One region of the Metaplanococcus flavidus genome, then DNA from elsewhere that is predicted to be linked to it. Evidence: riboswitches for the same ligand, from Rfam matches in the RefSeq annotation. Region 1 holds a riboswitch; each other region holds the start of a gene.
What was found. A riboswitch is a leader RNA that binds a small molecule or an ion and turns the genes downstream of it on or off. The one in region 1 is predicted to bind thiamine pyrophosphate.
Positions count from the first base shown of each region.

Region 1 (3,281 bases):
CTGATGTCCATACAATCGGGTGGTATGAGCCGGGAACGAAGCCTGGAAATAAGGGGAATGCAGTACTCGCTGGACATGTTGACGGTCTTTCGCAGCCTGGCACTTTCTTTAACTTAAAAAAATTAGAACCGGGCGATTTGATTCACGTTACCGGAACAGATGGTACAGAGTTGACGTTCACTGTAACGGACAAGCAAGCTTATGCACCGGAAGATGCTCCGTTGAATGACATTTTTGGTTCCAGCTCAAAACCGAAGTTGAATTTGATTACGTGCACTGGAACTTTTGATACTGAAAGCGGCCATTACGAAGAGCGGTTAGTCGTTTATGCTGAATTGACTGACTACTAGTCAAGAATGGCAAAAATAGAATGAACAAATGTAAAAGGGAGAGACCATAAAACGGTGGTCTCTTTTGTCTTTTGAGGTTTAGACAGTGACAAATAGCTGAACGTGAATGAATCACTTGTATTAAATTGCAGTATAATGAGGTTAAGAACGAAGAACTAGAGGCTGGTATGGCCAACTTTTTACTTTAGGGAGAATGTAAAATGATGTTGAAGTACTATAAAAAACGCTATGAAGTAATAATGCAGGGGAAGTATCCTGCCAACAGAAAAAAGATAATGTCAGCTAACCTGGCACATGAAATGGAAACGGCGTTTAACATACCTATGCAAAGTAACCCTGGATGGGAACAGGAAAATAAAGAGATTTTTGCACTCTATCGCCAGGTTTCTGTTAGTAGAAATTTTTGAAATCAGTTTTTTCAGCAAGTAATTTAAAGAAAGATAATTTAATAGCCTCACTTATCCTAAGGAAAGAAGCTCAAATACGAGCTTTTTTTCGTTAAATTGATATTTTGCGAACAATTAAAGTTCATGAAGAAGTAGCCTAATCCCGTTAAGTTACTATAATACTTCTGCAAATTTAATATTTGTTAATTTCAAAATTAAATTATGCCAATCGCAGTTAGCACATGAGCGATTACCGCAAATTCACATAATTTATATGCTAAAAATGATAAGCGAAAAATTTCCTTTTTGTTCTGACGGATTGGTAAGATGCTTGATTATCTGCGAAGGTGGTTTGCGCAGCATTCAAAAATAAATTTGTGATTTTTCAGACATTGTGATAATCTTTGGGGGAACAACTGAATACATGCACCACTGGGGGAGCCGGTTAACGGCTGAGACGAGCAACGCTCGGACCCTTGGAACCTGATCTGGATCATACCAGCGGAGGGAAGTGGGCGAGAGTATGCCGGATTTCTCTATTCCTATGCGTATAATTGCCGCTTTCCTTTACTGGAAAGCGGTATTTTATTTTGCCTGAAAGGGGATGGAGAAGATGAAATTAACACAGGAAATGCGACAGGAATGTGCTGGATTATGGCAGGCGAGTTTCGATCATCCGTTTGTGAAAGGGATTGCGGACGGCAGTTTACCGGTAGAGGTGTTCCGCTATTACGTCATGCAGGATGCCTATTACCTGACAAATTTTGCGAAGATGCAGGCGGTCGGCGCACTCAAGGCGCCGGACCTCGCGACAACCAAGAGTTTCGCGCATCATGCGGAGCAAACGTGCGCAGCAGAAATGGCGCTTCACGAATCGTTCATGGGGATGCTCGGAGTGACGGACGAAGATTGGCGGCAATTCGAACCGTCACCGGGTGCTTATGCCTATGTATCGCATATGTACCGCGCAATGGAAGGGGATCTGGCGGATGTGCTCGCGACGATTCTACCGTGTTACTGGCTTTATTATGAAATTGGGGAACGATTGAAAGATGCGGAGCCTGGCCATCCGATATACGACCGGTGGATCGAGACTTATGGTTCCGAGTGGTTTGGCGAACTGGTGCAGGAGCAGATCGGCCGGATGGATTCTTTGGCGGAAAGTTTGTCGGCGGAACGGCGGCAGGAGCTGAAGGACCGCTTCCGGCGGAGCAGTTATTACGAATGGAATTTCTGGCAGCAGGCGTGGACGATGGAAACCTGGGAATTGCCCGCGGCAATAAAGGCTGGTGTCTGACATGATCAATAAAATTCGAAATGAAAATCCCGTAATCCATTGCATCACCAATCATGTCGTATCGAACTTTCAGGCGAATGGATTATTGGCAATCGGCGCATCACCGATCATGGGCGAGGCACAAGAGGAAGTGGAAGAACTTGTCGCCATTTCACGCGCGTTGTCATTGAATATCGGAACCTTGAATAAAGACACGTTTAACAGCATGATGCTCGCCGGAAAAAGAGCGAATAAGGAAAAGATCCCGGTGATTCTGGATCCGGTGGGAGCAGGAGCGACCGCTTTTCGGAAAGAGGCCGTCCAAAAGATTTTAACGGAAATCGATGTCAGTGTGCTGCGCTGCAACGCGGGAGAACTAGCCGCAATTGGCGGCGTGGAATGGGCGTCAAAAGGCGTCGATGCCGGTGAAGGCAATATCGACCTGGATAAACTGGCGAAGCGAGTGGCAAAAGAATACAGCTTGGTGGTGGCAGTGACAGGCAAGACCGATATTGTGGCCGATGGTTCGCGGGTAGAGAAGATTACAGGCGGTGACCGTATGATGAGTTCAGTAACCGGCATGGGCTGCCTGCTCAGTGCTGTAACAGCCGCTTTCACGGCAGTGTCTCCTGAAGATCCTACAGCTGCGGCAATTGAAGCTCTCAAGTTTTACGGGGCGGCCGGTGAACAAGCTGCGGCAACTTCGGAAGGACCCGGCAGTTTCCGCGACACGTTCCTGGATGTTTTATTCGGCATGGAGATTGATGACGATGGCTTCGACTTTGAAAAAGGGGAAGGAGTAGATGTACTGTGGCAGCGATCAAACAGGTATTGACGATTGCCGGTTCGGATTCCGGCGGTGGAGCGGGCATACAAGCGGATATAAAGACTTTCCAGGAGCTCGGCGTTTTCGGTACATCGGCCATTACAGCGGTAACGGCGCAGAATACATGCGGCGTGCACGGCGTTTATCCGATGCCTGCCGCAGCGGTAAAAGCGCAAATCGATGCAATCGGAGCGGATTTTACCATTGCCGCTGTGAAAACGGGGATGCTCTTTGACGCTGAAATCATCGCTGAAACGGCAGCGGGAATCGAAAGACACGGCTGGCGTAATCTTGTCGTGGATCCGGTGATGATCGCAAAGGGAGGCGCAACTTTGATGCAGGAAGAAGCACTCCAGGCAATGCGGACATTACTATTGCCATTGGCGGCGGTCATCACACCGAATATCCCGGAAGCGGAAATGCTGAGCGGCATGGAAATCCAT
Region 1 covers NZ_JBHTKI010000012.1:129,818-133,098, reverse strand. Annotated here, with positions in the region: gene ACFQ1X_RS09580 (class F sortase) at 1-350, shown strand, start outside; gene ACFQ1X_RS09575 (hypothetical protein) at 551-757, shown strand; TPP riboswitch at 1,161-1,263, shown strand; gene tenA (thiaminase II) at 1,350-2,033, shown strand; gene thiM (hydroxyethylthiazole kinase) at 2,035-2,847, shown strand; gene thiD (bifunctional hydroxymethylpyrimidine kinase/phosphomethylpyrimidine kinase) at 2,823-3,281, shown strand, end outside.

Region 2 (3,281 bases), on a different contig from region 1:
GCTGCACCTGGAATGGCCGCAAGCTCTCTGCCGATTTCACGGTAACTCCATGCACATGGAAGCAATGCTGCTACCAATTCACTTACACTGCCGCTCTGTCCCACGTGAAGCATATAATGGGTATAAGCAAGTGTCACAGGGGAGGGGGAAGCTTCCTCCAGTTCCTTTTCGCTAACCCCAAAACGTTCCGCATACTGGCGGTGCAATGCCATCTCTTCGTTCATAGTGGCATCCAGTAACTTGGCAAATTGTCCCATTGTTTTAACATCCTGTGACTTGGTTGCACCAATCGCAAACAACTTTGCATACTCTATCAAGTAAAGATAATCTTGAACCATGAAGAACCGAAACTTTTCTTTATCAAGAGACCCCTTCCCCATTTCGACTACAAAAGGGTGATTGTGGTTGTTTCTCCAAATGGGTTGAAGGGTTGTATGTAATTTTCCGCTAAATTTCACGTTGATCTCTCCTCACTCTGCCTGCTTTTTCGTATGGCACCAAGTAAAAATAAAATGCGCCATAACTTTAGAGAAATTCACCAACTCTTGTATCTCAATGGACTCGTTAATGCTATGGGCTTCTATCAACTGCCCCGGTCCATACAAGACTGTCGGGATGCCTGCTTCTGCAAGCCACCCGCCATCGGTAACAGTCGTGGACACACCGATTACAGCCTTTTCTGAAAATAAATGTTGGTGTGAAGCTGCTAAAGTCTTTACGCCTATATGTTCCGGATTCACTTCAAAAGCTGGAAAGACCTCGCCTCTATCTTCTATCATGGAATGCCCACCCCATATAAAAGTTGGTGGATGTTCTTTTAGCCAAGAATCCGCTTTTGCAGCATTTAAAAGATGTTCTTCAATTTCTTTGCTTACAGTTTCATAGGACTCATTCGGATAAAAATGTACGGTGATCCAGAGCCGGCACTCGTCCGCGATAAAAGCGGCATGCCTTCCTCCTTCAATCACAGCCGGATTAATCGTATTTGTTCCTGGAGGATAACCCGGATAGCTTTTTGAAACCGCCCAATGACGCTCTAACTTCTGCAGACTTTCAATGATAATCATCATTTTTTCAATAGCGCTTGCTCCTTGCGAAAGACCGCCACCTGCGTGAATCATCTGCCTGCGCATGGCATCATGATAAACTTTCGGATCTTTAATGACCACCCAACCGGTGATCACCCCGCCCTGCCCTTGGATCTGCAGATCACTTGTATCAACTACAACCGCAAAATCCGCCTGGTAGCCCCTTTCGCAACACTGTAGGGTGCCAGCTTCACCAACCTCTTCTCCTATAACTGATTGAAAAATAAGGTCGCCCGGCAATTCGATGCCTTGTTCATGAAAAAGTTTAAGGACAAATAACGCAGCAGCCATTCCTCCCTTCATATCGGCAACACCTCGGCCTATAATTCGATCGTTTACAACTTCCGCCGTGAAGGGATCCGTTTTCCATACTTCTTCCGGCCTCACTTCGGCCACATCAATATGTCCATTGATGATCAAGCTTTGAAAAGACTTTCTTTCAGTCCCTTTTTTCACACCAACGATGTTTGGATCTCCCGGATACACATCCCATCGATCTGTTGCAAATGCTTGGCTTACTAAATACTGTTCAATCCACCCTTGTGCTTCAGCTGTGTTGCGAGCAGGCGGTGCCGGAGTTTGAAAAGAGATAAGTTGTTTAGTAAGATCAATCAATTCATCTTTTTTTAACTCGATTTCTTTGATTACTTGAAGCAACTGATTGTTTTGCAAGAAGTTTAATTCTCCTTTCGATATGATTTCCTCCACAAAAAAACACTTCTTCCCCATAGGAAAGAAGTGTAAATGACTATAAAAGGTTAAGCCTCATGTGGAGACAAAATTCTTCTGCCATCTCTTCCCTCCGCTAGTATTAACTAGATCAGGTGAATAAGGGTCAAGACGAATGTCTTTCTCAGCTTTAAACAGCTCCCCTAGAGCAATTGTGCAATGAAGTTTTATTGTTACTTTAGTTCTATCATAAGGATTAAATAATTACAACCGGTCACTTCACTCTACTGTCATTATTTATATGAGACAAGAAACTGTAACAATAAATCGAACCGAATCTGCTGCGCTTTCATTTTATAAAAGCTATCACTTTAAACTCGATGTATTGTAGTTTGTTTTTTCTTTTGCACATTTTGTATTTTATAATTGACTTATATACACAAAAGCACTTTCTAATTTAAAGTTCCATTTCGAACTTTCATTATTATTTCTCCTTAAATATATTGGCTGAAAGTGAAGATTGCTGACTAATTTTAAAAATAAAGGCGCTCGTAAAAGGAGATGGAAGCGTTTGAGCTTCGGTACCCCTCAAAAAGAGTAGCATCTGCTACTCTTTCTTTGTTGTATTCAACTACTTTGGAACGGATCAATTACAAATTTGATCTGTCGCAGCTGTACAGCCGACACTGCCTATCAAAGCACAGACAGCCGCTAAGCCTAAACCGCCAATCCCTGTAGTGATTCCCAGAGCACCCGCTGCAGCATAACACAACACGCCTCCACCGGTACCGCACAGCGCCCCAACTGCATATTCACAAAAAGAAGCATAAGCTCCAAATTCGTCTGCGTTCTTTCCGGCCTGCTGAATCTAATGTTCTGCAGAAGCGACAAAATCATCGTGGCTAAGCATCAAACCCTTTTCGTAAAAAATCGTCCCTGCTGTATCGACGGTAATGTCGGAAATTTCGGTTTGATTCCCGTCCAAGTTTTAGAAGGCATTGATGCGTATTTTTCCTTGGTCTATATTTTCTGCATAGACCGCTTGATCCGTCAGTACATCCCCATTTTTTACATCATATGTGAATTGAACGTATGCGAGGTTATCACTTGTTTTCGCAAGTCCTCCAAACACGAATTCAATATATGCAATATAGCCTTTGGAACCATCTACTGTGTTGATAATTATGTCACCTTTTGAAATTGAGTTAATTTTGGTGTTCTCTTTGTATGCCTGATACTCTTCTGTATTTTTTAACGCATTTCTGATTTGATTAAACTCATTTTGCTCGACATCGATGTTCCTTTTTCAAACATTGAAGTTCCAGCATTGACAGCACCTACGGAACTAAATGCAGAAGAGACAACGAGAATAGCTGCTATTGCTAGCATCAGAACTTTTTCAAAAGGTTTGATTGACATAATGAATATTCCTCCTAGTTTTTTCTTTTTTTTGAAATGAGCATGAAAGAAACAACCAAGGCATAAATAAACAGAAACAGTACAACCCCTAATTCAATCCCTGAA
Region 2 covers NZ_JBHTKI010000022.1:220,535-223,815, forward strand. Annotated here, with positions in the region: gene tenA (thiaminase II) at 1-458, opposite strand, end outside; gene ACFQ1X_RS14605 (acetylornithine deacetylase) at 471-1,796, opposite strand; TPP riboswitch at 1,869-1,972, opposite strand; partial or broken gene ACFQ1X_RS14610 (halocin C8-like domain-containing protein) at 2,404-2,568, opposite strand; partial or broken gene ACFQ1X_RS14615 (hypothetical protein) at 2,496-2,654, opposite strand; gene ACFQ1X_RS14620 (hypothetical protein) at 3,009-3,176, opposite strand.
Region 2: linked by a shared signal. The riboswitch ahead of ACFQ1X_RS14605 (acetylornithine deacetylase) and the one ahead of tenA (thiaminase II) in region 1 are both predicted to bind thiamine pyrophosphate.

Region 3 (3,281 bases), on a different contig from region 1:
GCTAGTTCCTCGGTCCTTTGATTGCCCGTAGAGATTAGATGCAGTTCCCCTGTTTTCATTTTTGCCTCCTTTATAGGTGCCTTGAAATTCAACGCCTGATAACAACGCTACTAAATAAAAAGAACCACCCCGACGTCGGAGTGGTTTTATAGTATCCCTAATAGAAACAGCATACAGTAACCACTTCCCTACGCTAGTCTCAACTAGATCAGGTTCAAAGGGTCCGGATTATATCCGTCTCAGTCTAATGGACTCCCCTAGTGCTTTAATTATTCAGTTTTTTAGTATATCTACAAACAGCCTAACACCTCTAGAAATATTTATCTAGTCATTATAAGAACTATGATACCATATAAGTTAACCTTTATTTAAATAAGGTTAACACAATTGAGGGAGGATAAAATGACAGAATCTAATTTCAAATTGAGAATGATGATTATTACAGCTTTATTTGCAGCAATCATCGGAATACTGGCACAGGTGACAATCCCACTGCCTTTAGTCCCGATCACAGGACAAACACTTGCAATCGGTTTGGCCGCAACAATTTTAGGGGCCAAATACGGAACTTTATCTGTTGTAGTTTATTTGGGGTTGGGTGCAGTTGGCATCCCTGTTTTTGCTCAAATGTCAGGTGGACTCGGTAGCTTATTCGGACCGACCGGCGGATATCTAGTCGGTTTTATTCCGACCGCTTTCAGTATTGGTTATTATCTCGAAAAAACGAGTTTTACGTTTATCAATGCCATAATTGCCAATGTCATCGGTATGTTTATGGTATTGACTGTGGGAACTGCCTGGTTGAAGATTTTCGCCAATCTTTCGTGGACCGGAGCATTAATGGGTGGATTTGTCCCATTCATTTTAGTCGGCCTTATTAAAGCTGTGCTTGCCGCTTGGATTGGAATCTCAGTAAGACATCGTTTGAAATCCGCTGGTCTTTTATATTTAGAAGACAAAAAAGCACTTTAGGTTAGCTATTGTAATCCTTAATAAGAATACAACATACATAAAAAGAGAAAGAAGAAGGGTTTTGTTCCGACTCTTCTTTCCCTCTTTCTGAGAGCGTAAAATATCTTGTGTAAATGAATAAATAGAAAAAGGAAGAGACGGAAAATAATTATGTGTAAATTAATCAATGAATAGTTAACGTAACGCATAGTTTGTTCACTTAAGTATATTTTACGAAAGTTTTTATTTATAAAACCCTATTTATTCCAGCATGATATATTGTGAATTTTTGATGCAATTAAATAGTACTGCATTATCTGAATAAATTTTTGAAGGCAAGAAAAAAAGGGGGCAATTGCTTTAAATCAAAAACCAGAATGATCTAACAAGCGCTAGAAAAATATTCAAGCATCATTCTGGCTGAATTTTTATGATTGGGAACTTGCAACTTCGACTTGACATCAATTTCTGCAAACTATACATTGAGGTTAACTTAAATATAATCACTAGGGGTGTTATTTAACTGAGATGAGTATTTACTCAAACCCTTTGAACCTGATCTGGACCATGCCAGCGTAGGGAAGTGGCGCGTATGCTAATAGAAAATCCGCATACACTGCTTCCTTTCATGGAGAGCGGTGTTTTTTTGTGCAAAAACCGAGGAAAAACAATCGGCATTAGCCTAGCAGAGAGGAGAAGAACATGAACGAAACATGGCTATACATCGATTCAGGTTCTGGTACGCCGGCCTTTAATATGGCCATGGATGAAGCTTTGCTGAACTGGCATAGTAGAGGAGACATCCCGCCCGTGTTGCGATTTTATAGCTGGTCGCCAGCTGGTATCTCAGTGGGTTTCTTTCAAAAAGTGAAAGACAATATCGATATCGAAAATGCTGAAAAGTATGGAATCCCGCTTGTCCGCAGACAAACAGGTGGAAAGGCAGTCTTTCATGATCAAGAACTTACTTACAGTATCCTGATATCAGAAGCTCATCCAGTTATGCCAAAGACAGTAAAAGAAGCTTATCTTATCCTATCCAAAGGATTAATAGAAGGGTACCGATTTTTGGGGGTTGAAGCGGAACTTGCACATCCTGTGAGAAAAAGGTTATCTAGATCGGCTGTATGCTTTGAGGAACCGTCCTGGTATGAATTGACCGTAAAAGGGAAAAAAGCAGCCGGCAGCGCTCAAACTCGCAAAAAAGGAGTCATCCTTCAACATGGTTCTATTCCTTTAAATATGGACGAACGAAAGCTATTTGAACTGTTTGTTTATCCGGATGAATGTATGAAAGAAAAAGCTCGTACTGCCTTCCGCACCAAGGCTGTTGCTATCAATGATTTACTGCCAAAGCCTGCGAACTTAGAAGAAGTAAAAACTGCTTTTCGAGCTGGGTTCGAAAAAGGACTTGGTATTCGATTAAAAGCATTTGAACCGCCGAACGAGTTGTTGAGCGAAGTATACGAACTTGAGAAGAAGTACGCAAGTGAGGAATGGAATTACATACGAGAAGGAAAAGGGGAGTAAACACCATGACCCAAAAAAACGATTACGTCCGTAAGCCTGAATGGCTGAAAGTTAAATTAAATACGAATAAAACCTATACCGACTTGAAAAGTCTGATGCGCGAGAAGAAATTGAATACAGTATGCGAAGAGGCAAAGTGTCCGAATATTCACGAGTGCTGGAGTGAGCGGCGGACTGCAACATTTATGATTTTGGGCGATACATGCACACGAGCTTGTCGATTTTGTGCAGTAAAAACAGGGATTCCAAATGAACTTGACTGGGGAGAGCCGGAACGGGTCGCGGAATCGACGGAAATCATGGAGCTCAAGCACGTGGTGGTAACAGCAGTTGCACGGGACGATTTAAATGATGGCGGTGCAGCAGTATTTGCAGAAACAGTGCGTGCAATCCGCAGAAGAATGCCTGGTACCACGATAGAAATACTGCCCTCGGATATGAAAGGCGACTATGAAAGCCTGCATACATTAATGGATAGCCAACCGGATATTTTCAATCACAATATCGAAACAGTCCGACGCCTCACGAAGAGGGTAAGGGCAAAAGCGACATATGATCGTTCGCTAAAATTATTGGCACGTGTGAAAGAAATTGCTCCACATGTCCCTACAAAATCGAGCTTGATGGTCGGGCTTGGTGAAACGAAGGAAGAGATCCTGCAGGCAATGGATGACCTTCTTGAGCATAATGTGAATATATTAACGCTTGGCCAATATCTTCAGCCAACCCGTAAACATTTAAATGTGGAGCGATATTACCATCCGGATGAATTTGCGGAATTGAAAAAAATCGCGCTCGAG
Region 3 covers NZ_JBHTKI010000022.1:227,802-231,082, forward strand. Annotated here, with positions in the region: gene tenI (thiazole tautomerase TenI) at 1-59, opposite strand, end outside; TPP riboswitch at 169-269, opposite strand; gene ACFQ1X_RS14650 (biotin transporter BioY) at 403-972, shown strand; TPP riboswitch at 1,450-1,550, shown strand; gene ACFQ1X_RS14655 (lipoate--protein ligase family protein) at 1,654-2,481, shown strand; gene lipA (lipoyl synthase) at 2,487-3,281, shown strand, end outside.
Region 3: linked by a shared signal. The riboswitch ahead of ACFQ1X_RS14655 (lipoate--protein ligase family protein) and the one ahead of tenA (thiaminase II) in region 1 are both predicted to bind thiamine pyrophosphate.